DNA from 3 places in the Mycolicibacterium phlei genome. Region 3 is predicted to be linked to each of the others. Evidence: riboswitches for the same ligand, from Rfam matches in the RefSeq annotation. Region 3 holds a riboswitch; each other region holds the start of a gene.
What was found. Region 3 has a riboswitch for cobalamin ahead of MPHLCCUG_RS13110 (FecCD family ABC transporter permease). Riboswitches for the same ligand answer to the same signal wherever they lie in the genome.
Positions count from the first base shown of each region.

Region 1: linked by a shared signal. The riboswitch ahead of MPHLCCUG_RS02335 (ABC transporter substrate-binding protein) and the one ahead of MPHLCCUG_RS13110 (FecCD family ABC transporter permease) in region 3 are both predicted to bind cobalamin.
Region 2: linked by a shared signal. The riboswitch ahead of metE (5-methyltetrahydropteroyltriglutamate--homocysteine S-methyltransferase) and the one ahead of MPHLCCUG_RS13110 (FecCD family ABC transporter permease) in region 3 are both predicted to bind cobalamin.

Region 1 covers NZ_CP014475.1:465,040-470,033, reverse strand. The annotation lists gene MPHLCCUG_RS02350 ((2Fe-2S)-binding protein) at 1-66, opposite strand, end outside; gene MPHLCCUG_RS02345 (ABC transporter ATP-binding protein) at 63-833, opposite strand; gene MPHLCCUG_RS02340 (FecCD family ABC transporter permease) at 830-1,846, opposite strand; gene MPHLCCUG_RS02335 (ABC transporter substrate-binding protein) at 1,846-2,805, opposite strand; cobalamin riboswitch at 2,909-3,041, opposite strand; gene MPHLCCUG_RS02330 (MBL fold metallo-hydrolase) at 3,069-3,989, shown strand; gene MPHLCCUG_RS02325 (SLC13 family permease) at 3,980-4,994, shown strand, end outside.
Region 2 covers NZ_CP014475.1:552,132-557,125, forward strand. The annotation lists gene MPHLCCUG_RS02735 (LLM class flavin-dependent oxidoreductase) at 1-1,334, opposite strand, end outside; gene MPHLCCUG_RS02740 (GntR family transcriptional regulator) at 1,412-2,080, shown strand; cobalamin riboswitch at 2,130-2,341, shown strand; gene metE (5-methyltetrahydropteroyltriglutamate--homocysteine S-methyltransferase) at 2,468-4,750, shown strand; gene MPHLCCUG_RS02750 (hypothetical protein) at 4,804-4,994, opposite strand, start outside.
Region 3 covers NZ_CP014475.1:2,732,661-2,737,654, reverse strand. The annotation lists gene MPHLCCUG_RS13120 (ABC transporter substrate-binding protein) at 1-841, opposite strand, end outside; gene MPHLCCUG_RS13115 (ABC transporter ATP-binding protein) at 851-1,666, opposite strand; gene MPHLCCUG_RS13110 (FecCD family ABC transporter permease) at 1,663-2,718, opposite strand; cobalamin riboswitch at 2,759-2,893, opposite strand; gene rpsR (30S ribosomal protein S18) at 2,897-3,154, opposite strand; gene rpsN (30S ribosomal protein S14) at 3,151-3,456, opposite strand; gene rpmG (50S ribosomal protein L33) at 3,456-3,620, opposite strand; gene rpmB (50S ribosomal protein L28) at 3,620-3,856, opposite strand; gene mrf (ribosome hibernation factor-recruiting GTPase MRF) at 3,930-4,994, shown strand, end outside.

The sequences.
Region 1 (4,994 bases), 2.3 Mb from region 3:
GCCGAGGCCGATGGCGAAGAAACCGCCGAGCCGCCCGACGTCGGCGAGCTGGTCGGCGATCCTCATCGCAGCACCCCCGGTATGACGTCCACCCGAACCCGGTCGTCGACGATCACGCGTGCGCTCACCTGGTAGACCTCCGCAATGAGCCGTTCAGTCAACACCTCTGCGGGTTCGCCGACCGCCACGACAGCGCCGGCGTCCATCACACAGATCCGGTCGCAGTACGCGGCAGCCAGATTCAGGTCGTGCAACACCGCGACAACGGTGGCGCCGGTGCGCCGCAACAGGTGTAGGGCCTCGTGCTGGTGTCGCAGATCCAGGTGATTGGTGGGTTCATCGAGCACGATCACACCGGTCTGCTGGGCCAGCGCCCGCGCGATCATCACGCGCTGCTTCTGCCCGCCGGAGAGCCGGTTGTACGGTTCGCCGGCGAGTGCGGCCATGTCGACCGCGGTCAGCGCGTCCATGACGATCCTGCGGTCGTCGGCGTTGTCGCCCTCGAAGGCCCGCTTGTACGGGGTGCGCCCCATCGCGACGACGTCGTACACGGTCAGCTCGAAGTCACCCGTGCTGTCCTGCAGCACCGCGGCCAGCCGTCGCGCCGCCTGCCTGCCCGGCAGCACCCAGACGTCGTCGCCGCCGACCAGCACCCGGCCCGACGTCGGCCGTTGCGCGCGGTAAAGCGTGCGCAGCAGCGTGGTCTTACCCGCACCGTTGGGCCCCACGATGCCCACCATCTCACCGGGCTCGATCCGTAGCGAGACGTCTCTCACCAGCTCCCGGCGTCCCACCCGCACGGTGACCGCGGCGAACTCGACCGTCGTGCTCATGCCGGTGCCCTGCGCCTCATCAACCACAGGAAGTACGGCCCACCGACCAGTGCGGTGAGGATGCCCACCGGCAGCTCCTCCGGTGCCGCCACGGTGCGGGCCGCGATGTCGCAGGCGATCAGGAACGACGCACCCAGTAGTGCGGCGGCAGGCAACGCCCGGCGGTGGTCGGCGCCGACCAGCATGCGCACCACATGCGGCATGATCAGCCCCACGAACCCGATCGCCCCGGTCACCGCGACCATCGCACCGACCATGAGGGCGACGACGACGAACATCGCGGCGCGGAACCGGTGCACGTCCAGGCCGAGGGTGGTGGCGGCCTCCTCCCCGCTGTACAGCAGGTTCAGGGAACGGGTGACCGCGAGCAGCACTCCGACTCCGACCAGCACGACGAGCGTCGGCACCCACAGCGTCGACCAGGTCGCCCCGCCCAGCCCACCGAGCAGCCAGCGCACCGCGGACTGCGCCTTGTGCGGGTCATCGGAGGTGACGATCAACAGGCTGGCGACGGCCGACAGCACCTCGGCTACCGCGACACCCGCGAGGATCAGCCGGATCGTGGTCATCCGCCCGCCGGTGCGCGCCAGCAGGTAGACCGCGACCAGTGCGCCCAGCGCACCGAGAAACGCCGCCAGCGGCATGGCGACCAGACCGGCGCCGACCCCGGCGACCAGCACCAGCACCGCCCCCACCGAGGCTCCCGAGGACACCCCGAGCAGCATCGGGTCCGCCAACGGGTTGCGCACCACCGCCTGCAGCACCATCCCGCACACGGCCAGGCCCGCACCGACCAGCGCCGCGAGCAGCACCCGGGGCAGCCGCGCGTCGAGCACGATGGCGGCCCGGGCCGGCGACCAGGTCTGGTCGAATGCCCTCGGCAGCACCCGATGCAGCAGGATCTGCCACACCTCCGCGGCCGGAACCGCCACCGAGCCCACCGCCACACCCGTCGTCGCCGTCGCCACCAGCAGCACCGCCAGCAGCGTCAGGACAACGGGGTAACGCACCATCAGAACCGGTCCGGATGCAGTTGCCGGGCCAGCGATTCGACCGCCTGTCCGACCCGCACACCGGCGGTGATCGACGACAGGGGCAGCACCGCGAACCGCTGCTCCTGGACGGCGGGCACCTGCCGCAGCACCGGGTGCTCGAGCAGGAACCGCTTCTTATCGGCCACCGACTGGTCGCCGTAGTCGTAGATGAGAACGACATCCGGTTCCCGTTCGGCGAACTGTTCGAACGACACGTCGGCCCACACCTTCGGCACGTCCGCGAACAGGTTCTCCCCGCCTGCGGCCTCGATGATCGCGTCACCGATGCCCAGCCCGCCCGAGGTGAACACGCTGGTCTCCCCGCTGTCATAGACGGCGACGGCGAGCGGCGTCACCTCATCGAGCCGGTCCCGGACGCCCTGCACGGCGGCGCGCTGACCCGCGACCAGTTGCTCGGCACGCTCACCGACCCCGAAGATGCGTCCGATATCCCGGATTTCGGCGTCGACGGTGTCGATCGTGACCGGTTCCGTCGCGCAGCCCTCTGCGTTGAGGTGGGTGGCGATGCCGGCGTCCGACAACCGCTGCCGGCCGCGGCCCTCGCCGTCGTCGAACGCGCTGGGCCACCCGCCGTAGACGAAGTCGGGTTCAACCGAGAGCAGCACCTCATAGGACGGGTACTCCTCGGCGAGAACCGGAACCGCCTCGTAGGCGTCGCGGTACTCGGGCAGGATCGCGTCGTCGAGGAACGCGGTGCCCACCATGACGTCCTGCAGCCCCAGCGCCAGCATCGTCTCGACCGCGTGCTGGTTCACGGCGACCGCGCGCCGCGGTGGGCCGTCGTAGACCGTGGTGAATCCGCAGTTGTCCACCGTCACCGGAAATCCCTCCGCGGCACCGGATTTCGTCGTATCCGTGTGCGACGTCGCGCAACCGGCGACCAGGACGGCGGCAAGCAGTGCCAGCCAGCGGCGCATCCGATGCCCTCCTGTCCAGGGGACGGACGCGCGGAAAGCGAACCGCACGGTATGCCGACGGCACACCGTGCGCCACCCTCGCCGGGGAGATCCGCCCCAGTTGTCGTGAGGAGGCGACGAGTCGAGTGTCTGGCTCTCGGACGTGCCGATCACAGTGGCGGGACCGCTCCGGAATCTCACCGGCTTCCTCGGGTCACCGTCGCCTATCGCGCCCGATCCTGCCACACCAGCTGAACGCCGGCTGCCGCACCTAGAGTTGGCGCATGCGTCTGAAGCTGGGCAGGCCCGACCTCGCGGACTACGCGGGCTACCTCGACGCGCCGCCGGCCACCGAGGCCACCCCGGTGTCGGTGACGTGGGCTGGGGTGACCACGCTGCTCATCGACGACGGCACCTCGGCGCTGATGACCGACGGCTTCTTCACCCGGCCGTCGCTGGCCGCGGTGGGGTTGCGGCGGCTGACCCCGTCGCGGCCCCGGATCGAGGGCTGTCTGGCCCGTCTGCGCGTCGACCGGCTCGAGGCGGTGCTGCCGGTGCACACCCACTACGACCACGCGATGGACAGCGCGGTGGTGGCCGAGCGGACCGGCGCCCGGCTGGTCGGCGGATCCTCGGCCGCCCAGGTGGGCCGCGGCCACGGCCTGCCCGGCGACCGGACGGTCGTCGCCGTCCCCGGCACCCCGGTCGAACTCGGCCCGTACACGGTGACGCTGATCGAGGGCCACCACTGCCCGCCCGACCGCTTTCCCGGCCCGATCACCGCGCCGGTGGTACCGCCGGTGCGCGCGTCGGCCTACCGCTGCGGTGAGGCGTGGTCGACGCTGGTGCACCACCGGCCCTCGGACCGGCGGCTGCTGATCGTCGGCAGCGCCGGCTACATCCCCGGCGCGCTGGCCGGGCAGCGCGCCGACGTGGTGTACCTCGGGGTGGGCCAACTCGGGCTGCAGCCGGAGCGCTACCTCGTCGAGTACTGGGACCAGACCGTGCGCACCGTCGGCGCGCGCCGCGTCGTGCTGATCCACTGGGACGACTTCTTCCGCCCGCTGCACCGGCCGCTGCGGGCGCTGCCGTACGCCGCCGACGACCTCGACGTCTCGATGCGGGTGCTGACGCGGCTGGCCGGCGACGACGGTGTCGCCCTGCATCTGCCCACCCTCTGGCAGCCCAGCGACCCGTGGCGCTGACGCTGGCGCTGGCCGCGCTGGCGGTCATCCTGGTGTTCGCGGTCGTGCGGCCGCACCGCTGGCCGGAGGCCGTGGTCGCGGTGCCCGCCGCCGCGCTGCTGATCGGGCTCGACGTGATCTCGGTGCGTGAGGCCGCCGACGAGATGCTGCGGCTGGCACCGGTGCTCGGCTTTCTGGCCGCGGTGCTGGTGCTGGCGCGGCTGTACGCCGACGAGGGCGTGTTCCGCGCCGCGGGGGCGGTGATGGCCCGCCGCGCCCGGGGCAGCCAGAGTCGGCTGCTGACAGCGGTTTTCGCGATCGCCGCGCTGACCACCGCGATCCTGAGCCTGGACGCGACCGTGGTGCTGCTGACCCCGGTGGTGGTGGCGATGGCCCGGCTGCTGCGCGTGCCCGCCGCCCCGCACGCGTACGCGACCGCGCATCTGGCCAACAGCGCCTCGCTGCTGCTTCCGGTGTCGAACCTGACCAACCTGCTGGCGTTCACCACCGCGGGGATCTCGTTCCTGCACTTCACCGCGCTGATGTCGGTGCCGTGGCTGGTGGCCATCGCGGTCGAGTTCGTGGTGCTGCGCTGGGTTTTCCGCGCCGAACTCGCCGTGGCGCCGACCACCGAGTCGCACGCGAAGGTCGACGTGCCGGTGTTCGCGCTCGTGGTGCTGGCCGTGACGCTGGTCGGGTTCGTGGTCACCTCGGCGCTCGGGCTGTCTCCGGCCTGGGCCGCGCTCGGCGGAGTGATCGTGCTCGGCGCCAAGGCTTTCGTGGACCGGCGAACCAGTGTGCGCCATCTCGTGCAGGCGGTGGACGTCCCGTTCCTGGTGTTCGTGCTGTGCCTGGGCGTGGTGGTGAACGCGGTGATGGTCAACGGATTCGACGGGATCATGCGCAACGTGCTGCCCGCCGGCGACGGCCTGCCCGCGCTGCTGGGGATCGCGGCGGTGGCGGCGGTGCTGTCGAACCTGGTGAACAACCTGCCCGCGGTGCTCGTGCTGCTGCCGCTGGTCGCCG
Region 2 (4,994 bases), 2.2 Mb from region 3:
CGCTCCAATCCGAGGTGCCCGCGCAGGGTCGACGCCTCGTAGGCAGTGCGGAACAGCCCGCGCCGCTGCAGCTCCGGCACCACCATGCGCACCACGTCTTCGAATGCTCCGGGCATGTGCGTGGCGGCCAGGACGAACCCGTCGCAGGCCTGCGCCTCGAACCACTCCGCCATCTGGTCGGCCACCTGGGGGCCGGTCCCGACGAAGCGGGGGCCTTGCAGCAGCGTCGCCCGATGCCCGGCGAGGTCACGTACCGTCACCGTATCCCCGCCGATGTGGTTACGGATGTTCTGCACCAGGCCCCTGATCCCCGACACCGACGCGATCAGCTCGTCGGTGACCGGATCATCCAGACCATGCGCAGCGAAGTCGTAATTCATCAGTTCTGACAGCAGCGTGAGCGACGCCATCGGGTCGACGAGGTCATGGAGGAACATCGCCTCACGTTCCTTGGCGTGCGACTCGCTCTCGCCGACCACGGCATAGGCCATCGGGCAGATGCGCACGGCCGACGGGTTGCGTCCTGCCTCGGCTATGCGAGCCTTTTGGTCGGCGTAGTGCTCTCGTGCGATCGCCAGGCCGGGATCGCCGGTGAAGATCAATTCCGCCCAGCGGGAGGCGAAGTCGCGCCCCCGTCCCGAGGACCCGGCCTGCAGGATGACCGGCCGGCCCTGCGGGGTCCGGGGTACCGTCAGCGGTCCGCGTGCCGAGAAGTATTTGCCCTGGTGCCGGAGTTCGTGCACCTTGTCGGGGTCGGCGTACATGCCACCGGCTCGGTCGTGCCGGATGGCGTCGTCGTCCCAGGTGTCCCACAATCCGGTAACCACGTCGAGAAACTCGTCTGCGCGGTCATAGCGCTCGTCGTGGTCCAGATGGGCATCGACGCCGAAATTCTGGGCTTCGCTGTCGTTGACGGAGGTCACCACATTCCATGCGGCGCGTCCGCGCGACAGGTGATCCAGGCTGGCGAACGTCCGCGCGACGTGGAACGGCTGGTAGTACGTCGTCGAATAGGTGGCGCCAAGGCCGATGTGCGATGTCGCTTGAGCGAGTACGCCGAGGATGACGCTGAGGTCGAGTTTGACCGGGCGCGCGCCGTAGCGGACCGCTTCAGCGACCGAACCGCCGTAGATGCCGGGCATGGCAAGTCGGTCGTCGAAGAACATCAGATCGAAGCAGCCTTCCTCCAGCTGCCGCCCGACTTTGGCGTAGTACGCCGCGTCGAGATAGCCGTGTTCGGTGGCGGGGTGCCGCCACGATCCGGCATACACGGAGGTGCTTCCCGCCTGCATGAAAGCCACCAGAGACATCTTGTCGGTGCGACGCTGACCCATGAACCGCAATCTAACATCTGATATATCAAATTTCAAACGCTAGATGTCCAAATTGCTAAGATCATCGGGTGGTCGGGATGGACATCGGCGGAACGGTGCGCGAACGCGCCGCCCGTGAGCTCCGCGACCGCATTCTCACCGGCGCGTTACCTGCGGGCACCCGAATCGACCTGGATGCGATTACCGCCGAGTTCGCCACCAGTCGCACGCCGGTACGCGAGGCGTTGCTCGAGCTGTCGTTCGAGGGCCTGGTTCGCGTGGCCCCGCGCAGTGGCATCACGGTGATCGGCATCAGCTCGGCCGACGTCCTCGACAGCTTCACAATCCTCGGCGTCCTCACCGGACAGGCGGCGGCCTGGGCCGCCGAACGCGTCACCGACGAAGAACTCGACCAGCTGCGGGCATTGGCGGCCGGCGTCGCCGAACACTCCGGCGACGACGCCATCGGCGAAGCGAATTGGCGTTTCCACCAAGCCATTCACCGCGCCGCCCATTCCCCAAGGCTGCTCGCTGCGATCAAGCAGGCGGCACGCGTGGTCCCCACCAACTTCCTGGTCCTGTTCCCCGAGCACGAGAAACACTCGCTGTCCGAGCACGAAGAGCTCCTCGACGCACTGGAGAAACGTGACGCCGACCACGCGCGGGTCATCGCCGAGCACCACGTCCTGGAAGCCGGCCGATCCCTGGCCGACTGGCTGGACCGCCGAAACGACCATCGGTCAGGGTCGCTGCCGACAGCCCGGTAGAGGTACGCTGCAGCCGCAGCTGGTTTGTCCGCTACAGGCGCTCGACGAACGCCCGTACCGGCCATCGAGTTCCGTGTGCTGTCACAGGTGCGGAACGAGAGGGAACCCGGTGAGAATCCGGGACTGTCCCGCAGCGGTATGCAGGAACGACCGCCGTCATCAGCACTGGCCCCGCCTAGGGGCTGGGAAGCGACGGCCAGTAGGTGTGCGTCAGCGCACGCGCCTGTGAGTCCGAAGACCTGCCAGCCGTACCGGATGCGCCGCGTCCGGTGGTTCATCGCCTCGTGGAATGGGCATTGGCCGAATCGGTAGACCTGTCGTGGTCAGCCGCGTTCGGTTCGACGTCTCAAGGCGATGGCCTTCCGCCGTACCGAAGAGGACGTCCTCATGACCGCAACACCGTTCACCGCCACCATCCTCGGATCGCCCCGTATCGGCCCGAATCGCGAACTCAAGCGCGCCGTCGAGAAGTACTGGGCCGGAAACCTTGACCGCAGCGGACTGGAGTCGGTCGCGGCCAAGATCCGCCGCGACACCTGGGAATCGCTGACCGCCGCCGGGCTGGATTCCGTTCCGGTGAACACCTTCTCCTACTACGACCACGTGCTCGACACCGCCGTTCTGGTCGGCGCTTTGCCTCCCCGCGTGGCCGGGGTAGCCGACGATCTGGACCGCTACTTCGCCGCCGCGCGAGGCGGCACCTACGACGGCACCGACATCGCTCCACTGGAGATGACCAAGTGGTTTGACACCAACTACCACTACATCGTCCCCGAACTCGGTCCCGACACCAGCTTCGCCCTCCACCCTGCCAAAGTCATCGAAGAGCTGAGAGAGGCACGGGCACTCGGTATTCCAGCACGCCCGGTCGTGGTCGGACCCATCACATTCCTGGCGCTGAGCAAGGCCGTCGGCGGGGCCGTTGCTCCGATCTCCCGACTCGGCGAGCTGGTGAGCGTGTACGGCCAACTGTTGGAGCTGCTCGCCGACGAGGGCGTGCAGTGGGTGCAGATCGACGAGCCCGTGCTGGTCACCGACATCCTCGACAACGCGGCCGAGCTGGCCGGGCAGACCTACAAGATCCTCGGCGGGCTGGCGAAGCGGCCCGCTCTGTTCGTCGCGAGCTACTTCGGTGAGCTCACCGACGCGCTGCCGGCACTGGCCCGCACGCCGGTCGAGGCGATCGGCGTCGACCTGGTGGCCGGGAGCGCCGCTGCGGTGGCCGCCGTGCCGGAACTCACGACCAAGACCGTGGTCGCCGGCGTCGTGGACGGCCGCAACATCTGGCGCACCGACCTGCAGTCGGCGTTGGGGACATTGGCGTCACTACTGGGGTCCGTCGGCAACCTCGCCGTCTCCACGTCGTGCTCGACACTGCATGTGCCCTACACCCTCGACGCCGAGTCGGAGCTCGACCCTGCACTGCGCAGCTGGCTGGCCTTCGGGTTCGAGAAGGTCACCGAGGTCGTCGCGCTGGCGCGCGGCCTCACGCAGGGACGCGAAGCCATCGCCGGTGAGATCGCCGCATCCAACGACGCGATCGCCGCACGCAAGTCCGACCCGCGACTCAACAACGATCACGTGCGGGAACGGCTCTCGTCGATCCTTGCCTCGGGCGCCCAGCGCGGCCCGGCCGCACGCCGGCGGGAGGTTCAGCAGGACCGGCTGGGCCTGCCCCCGCTCCCGACGACCACGATCGGGTCGTACCCGCAGACGTCGGCCATCCGCGTGGCCCGCGCCGAACTGCGCAACGGCACCATCGACACCGCCGAGTACGAGAGGCGGATGAAACACGAGATCGCGGGGGTGGTGAAGTTGCAGGAAGACCTGGGCCTCGACGTGCTCGTGCACGGCGAGCCGGAGCGCAACGACATGGTGCAGTATTTCGCCGAACAGCTGACGGGTTTCTTCGCGACCGAGAACGGCTGGGTGCAGTCCTACGGCTCACGGTGCGTGCGTCCGCCGATTCTGTACGGCGACGTGGCGCGCCCAGAGCCGATGACGGTGAGCTGGGCGCAGTATGCCCAGTCGCTGACCGACAAGCCGATGAAAGGCATGCTCACCGGACCGGTCACCATCCTGGCGTGGTCGTTTGTCCGCGACGACCAGCCGCTGGCCGATACCGCCGCCCAGGTCGCGCTCGCCATCCGTGACGAGACCGTCGATCTGCAGGCCGCGGGCATCGTGATCATCCAGGTCGACGAGCCCGCCTTGCGCGAACTCCTCCCGCTGCGGTCGAAAGACCAAGCGGCGTACCTGAAATGGGCCGTCGAGGCGTTCCGATTGGCGACGTCGGGGGTCGAGGACATCACCCAGATTCACACTCACCTGTGCTACTCGGAGTTCGGCGAGGTGATCGGGGCGATCGCCGATCTCGATGCCGACGTGACCTCGATCGAGGCCGCCCGCTCGCACATGGAGGTGCTCGACGACCTCAACGCCGCCGGGTTCAGCAACGGCGTCGGCCCCGGAGTCTACGACATCCACTCCCCGCGCGTTCCGACCACCGAGGAGATGGTGACCGCCTTGCGGCAGGCACTGAAAGCTGTACCCGCCGAACGCCTTTGGGTCAACCCTGATTGCGGACTGAAAACTCGCAAGACCGACGAGGTCACCGAGTCACTGCGCAACATGGTGGCTGCCGCCAGAGAAGCACGAGCGGACGCGTGATCCCTGCGGGTGGTGGCTCCGGTACGACGCCGAGGCCACCACCCGCGGAGAAGTCACTCAGGGGCGGCGCTGGAATGCGAGACCGTCATCGCGATGGTCTGGAGGATCTCCTGCCCGTCCTTGCCGATCAGCGTCTCCAGGCCCATCAACAGCAGCCCTGACAGGTTGACAAGCCCGATCGCCAACGCCGAAGCGCCCTCGGGCTCGCCCAGATAGCTCTCGATCCTGGCGCGCAGCAGGTCAT
Region 3 (4,994 bases):
TCTTCTCCTCGACGGTCTGGCCCGGATAGTCGACGAACACGATGAGATCCGGGTCCGCGGTGGCGATGCGCTCCCAACTCACCGTGGTCCAGGTGTCGCGGACGTCCTCGGTGGCATTGCGCGCGCCGGCGGCGTCGATGATGCCCTGCGGCCCACCGAACATCCCGGACGAGAAGATGGTGTCGGTGCCGCTGTCGAACAGGAAGACCGTCGGCTTGCGTTCGGGCTGCGGTGCGGCGCGCAGCTTTTCGAGTCGCTCGGCGATGTCGTCGGCGGCCCGGGCGCCCTGTTCGGCGTTGCCGGTGATGATGCCGATGTTGCGTAGATCGGTGTCCAGCGCGACCCAGGGATCCATGGTGCCGCGAGCCGCCTGGCCCGGCATCTGCCGGCACGCCTCGGACAGCTGATACACCGCGATCCCGTACCGGTCCAGAATCTCCGGGGTGATGCCGCGTTCCTCCCCCATCCCGTAGTTGTACCCGGCGAACAGCACCTGCGGTTGGGCGCCGACGATGTTCTCCAGCGTCGGACGCGACGGTGCGACCTCGTTGAGATCGTCGACCTGCGAACCGTATTCGAGGCGCAGCACGTCGACGTCCCGGGCCATCGAGCTGACGGCGACCATCGAATCCCGGGCGCCGGCGGCCAGCGTGATGGCGATCATGCCGCCGTCGTTGACGAACAGCCGCTCCACCGGATGCGGGAAGGTGACCTGCTCTCCGCAGTTGTCGACGGTGACGGTATCGGTGGTAACCGCCCCCGAATCCGAACCGCATCCCGCCATCAGGCTCGCGGCGATCCCGAACACCGCCAACAACCGAGAAGTCTGTGCCACAGTCATCTTCCTCTGTCAGATTTTCGTCGCGGATCGCGACACCGAATCGGCGTGGGAGAACAGCAGATGCGCACGCCCCGTCGTGGGGTGGCGGACGACGTCGCCGACGACGTCGAACACCTGTCGGAGCAACTCGGGCTCCAACACCTCGGCCGGCGGTCCGTGAGCGAGCACCCGGCCGTCGGCGACGACCGCGACCGCATCGAAATACCGCAGCACCAGGTCGAGGTCGTGCATCGCGGCGACCACGGTGCAGCCGAGCTCGTGAAGGATCTGCAACAGCCGCAGCTGCCATGCGGCATCGAGATGGTTGGTGGGTTCATCCAGCACCAGCACCGGCGTCTGCTGAGCCAACGCCCTGGCCAGCACCACCCGGTGGCGTTCCCCACCGGACAGCCGCGAACAGGGCCGGTCGGCCCAACTGCCCAGACCGACGACGGTCAGGGCCGCCCGCACGACGGTGCGTTCGGCCAGATCGGATCCCGACCACGGCGTGCGGTAGGGAATGCGCCCCAGGCCGACCGCCTCCCCGACGGTCAGCTCGCCGGACGGCTGTTCCTCCTGCCCCACCACCGCGATGGTTCTGGCCCGCCGCCGCGCCGACATCCGGTGCAGATCCTCATCACCGACCCGGACGGTGCCCGAAGCCGGTGTGTCCAGACCCGACAGCACCCGCAACAGCGTGGACTTCCCGGCCCCGTTCGGACCCACAACGGCCAGTCGGGTGCCGGCGGGAACCATCAGATCGACTTCGGACACAATGGTTCTGGCGCCCCGGCGACAATCCACACCGTGTGCGCTGAGCGGTGCGCTGGTCAGCGTGGCGATCATGTGGCGCCTCCGAACTCGTAGCGGCGCCGCCCCATGAGGAACAGGAACACCGGAGCGCCGATGAGACCGGTGACGATGCCCAGCGGCATCTCCCGCGGTGCGGCCAGTTCCCGGGAGACCACATCCACCCACACCAGAAACAGCGCTCCCGCGCACACCGTCACCGGAAGCATGGCGCGGTGCGTCGCGCCGACGATCAGCCTGGCTGCGTGCGGCACGATCAGCCCGATGAAACCGATGCCGCCGGCCACGGCCACCAACACACCGACGAGCACGCCCTGCATCGCGAACAGCCCGTTGCGCAGGGCCCGCACCGGGACCCCGAGCGACGCGGCGGTGTCGGACCCGGCCGCGTACGCGTCCAGCCACGAATGGATCAGCAACGCACCGACCAGACCGATCGCCACCACGGCCGCGGCGAGCGGAACTTTGGCCCAGGTCGCCCCGGCGACGCTGCCGAGCAGCCAGAACATCACGCTCTCGGCCGCATGCGGATCCCCGGCGGTGAACACCAGCAGCGAGGACACCGCCATGTAGGCCGAGGACAGCACCACACCGGACAGGATCAACCGCAGCGCGGTGAGTCCGCCCTGGGCGCGGGCCACCGTGTAGACGGTGAGGGTCGCCGCCATCGCGCCGAACAGCGCCCCACCCGACAGCGCCCACACGCCGAACCCGGACAGCACGCCCAGCGTCATGACGGCCGTGGCGCCCACCGCTGCACCGGCGGACACCCCGAGCAGGTACGGCTCGGCGAGCGGGTTGCGGACGAGGGCCTGCATCAGCGCGCCGGCCAGGGCCAGACCGGCGCCCACGACGGCCGCCAGGATCGAACGCGGTAACCGCAACTCCCAGATGATGACGGCATACCCCGCATCGACCTCGGCGCCGGTGAGCCGTCCGAGCACGGTGCGCCACACCTCGCCCAGCGGAATGTGCTCGGCCCCGAAAACGATCGACACGATGATGCTCACCACGGTGAGCACCGCGAGCACCCCGGTCAGGATTCTGGGCGCTACGGACCAGCATGCGATCGAGCGCCGCGCCGCCATGTTCGCTCCGTTCCTCTCCGGGGAGATCCGCCCCAGACCCTGCGAGGTGGTGGCTGCGGTGAGTGTCTGACTCACGACACCCGCGGGCATCGATCACAGTGGCGGGACCGTGCCGGATTCGCACCGGCTTCCTCAATCCGCAGTCGCCTTCGGCACTGATGGTGCCATACCGTATGAGTCAGCGCGGACCCGCCATCGGTAACAACGCCATCTCGCGGGCGTTCTTGATCGCGGTCGCGACCTGCCGTTGCTGCTGCGGCGTCAGACCGGTGACATGGCGCGAGCGGATCTTGCCACGCTCGCTGAGGAACGTGCGCAGCACCGAGACATCCTTGTAGTCGATGGTGGTGACGCCGAGCGCCGTTAGCTGATTGCGCCGCGGAATCGTGAGTTCGGTTGCTGTCTTGTGCTTCCTGGGCTTCTTGACCGCCATCACCAACTCGCCTTCCGCACGCCGGGCAACTCGCCGCGATGCGCCATCTCACGCACCCGCACACGGGACAACCCGAACTTGCGCAGATGCCCGCGTGGTCGCCCGTCGACGACATCGCGATTACGCAACCGCACGGGACTGGAGTCGCGCGGCAGCCGCTGCAAGGCGCTGACCGCGGCAGCGCGCCGATCCGCCGGGCTGGCCGGATCACGGATGGTCCTCTTGAGTTCGGCGCGCCGTTCGGCGTAGCGCTGCACCAGTTCTCGCCGCTGCTCGTTCTTGACAATCTTCGACTTCTTGGCCATCAGCGTTCCTCGCGGAACTCGACGTGGCGGCGCAGGACCGGATCGTATTTCCTGAGCACGATGCGGTCCGGGTCGTTGCGGCGATTCTTGCGGGTGACGTACGTGTATCCGGTTCCCGCAGTGGACCGCAGCTTCACGATGGGCCGGATCTCGTTGCGAGCCATCAGACCTTCTCCCCCCGTGCACGCATTCGGGCGACGACGGCCTCGATGCCGTCACGGTCGATCACCTTGATGCCTTTTGCGCTGACCCGCAGCCGGATTCGTCGTCCCTCCGACGGCAGGTAATAGGTCTTGTTCTGGATATTGGGGTCCCAGCGTCTCGGGGTGCGTCGGTGCGAATGCGACACCGAGTTCCCGAATCCGGGGCCGCGCCCGGTCACCTGGCAGTGGGCCGACATTGACTCTCCTTCGTCGTGCGGTACCGTCGTACGATAATGACAATCGTTTTCAATAAGCAAACCGGGAGGTCCCATGCGTACGCCGGTAGTGCTGGTCGCCGGACAGGATGACGCCCGCGGAACCGGTCGGGCCGTCGTCGAGGAACTGCTCAAGGCACCTGGCACCCTGCTCGTCAGCCACACCTTCGACGGCCATGTCGTCGTCCGCACCGTGAGCAGCTCGGTCGACAGCTCTCAGTGGGTACTTGAGCTGGTGCACGGATGCGTCTCGTGCACCGTGCGTGACGATCTGCTGATCCTGCTTCGCCGTCTGCACCGGCGCGCCGACGTGACCCGCATCGTCGTGCAGATGATGCCTTGGCTTGAGCCCGAACCCGTGCGATGGGCCATCGACAACGTGCACGTACGGGTCGGCCCGGGGTACATCGACGGGCCCGCGGCCCGCGACGTGGTGGTGGCAGCCGTGGTGACATGCGTGGACACCGCGGCGTGGCTGGAGCAGGCGCTCGGCGAGGACGAACTCGCCGACGGCCGCACGGTCGCCCAGGTGGTGGTCGGGCAGGCCGAGGTGGCCGATGTCCTGGTGCTCGGCGCACCGGAGGCAACGACTCTGGCGGTGCTGCGTCGGCTCGCGCCCCGCGCACGGATCACGGTCGGCCCAGACCGCCTCGAGCTGGCCCTGGCGCACCTCGAACCGGACAGTCCACGCGGACGCGCGCCCTCGCCCCGGGATTCCCTGCTGGCCGGACAACCGCCGCTGACGGCCGACGGCGAAGTACGCATCGTCGAATTCACCGCACGGCGGCCGTTCCATCCGGTGCGGCTGCACGCGGCCATCGACCTGCTGCTCGACGGCGTGGTGCGCACCCGCGGCCGCGCCTGGCTGGCCAACCGGGACGCCGAGGTCATGTGGATCGAATCAGTCGGTGCCGGGCTGCGTGTCAGCTCCGCCGGAAAATGGCTGGCCGCAATGACTTCCAGCGAGCTTACCCACACCGATCCGCAGTGGCGCGCGCTGGCGGCCATCGACTGGGACCCCAGTTTCGGTGACCGACACGTCTTTCTCACGATACTGGTCTGCGGCGCCCACAGTGACGACATTCTCGACGCACTGCGAGGCGCCCTGCTCACCGACGCC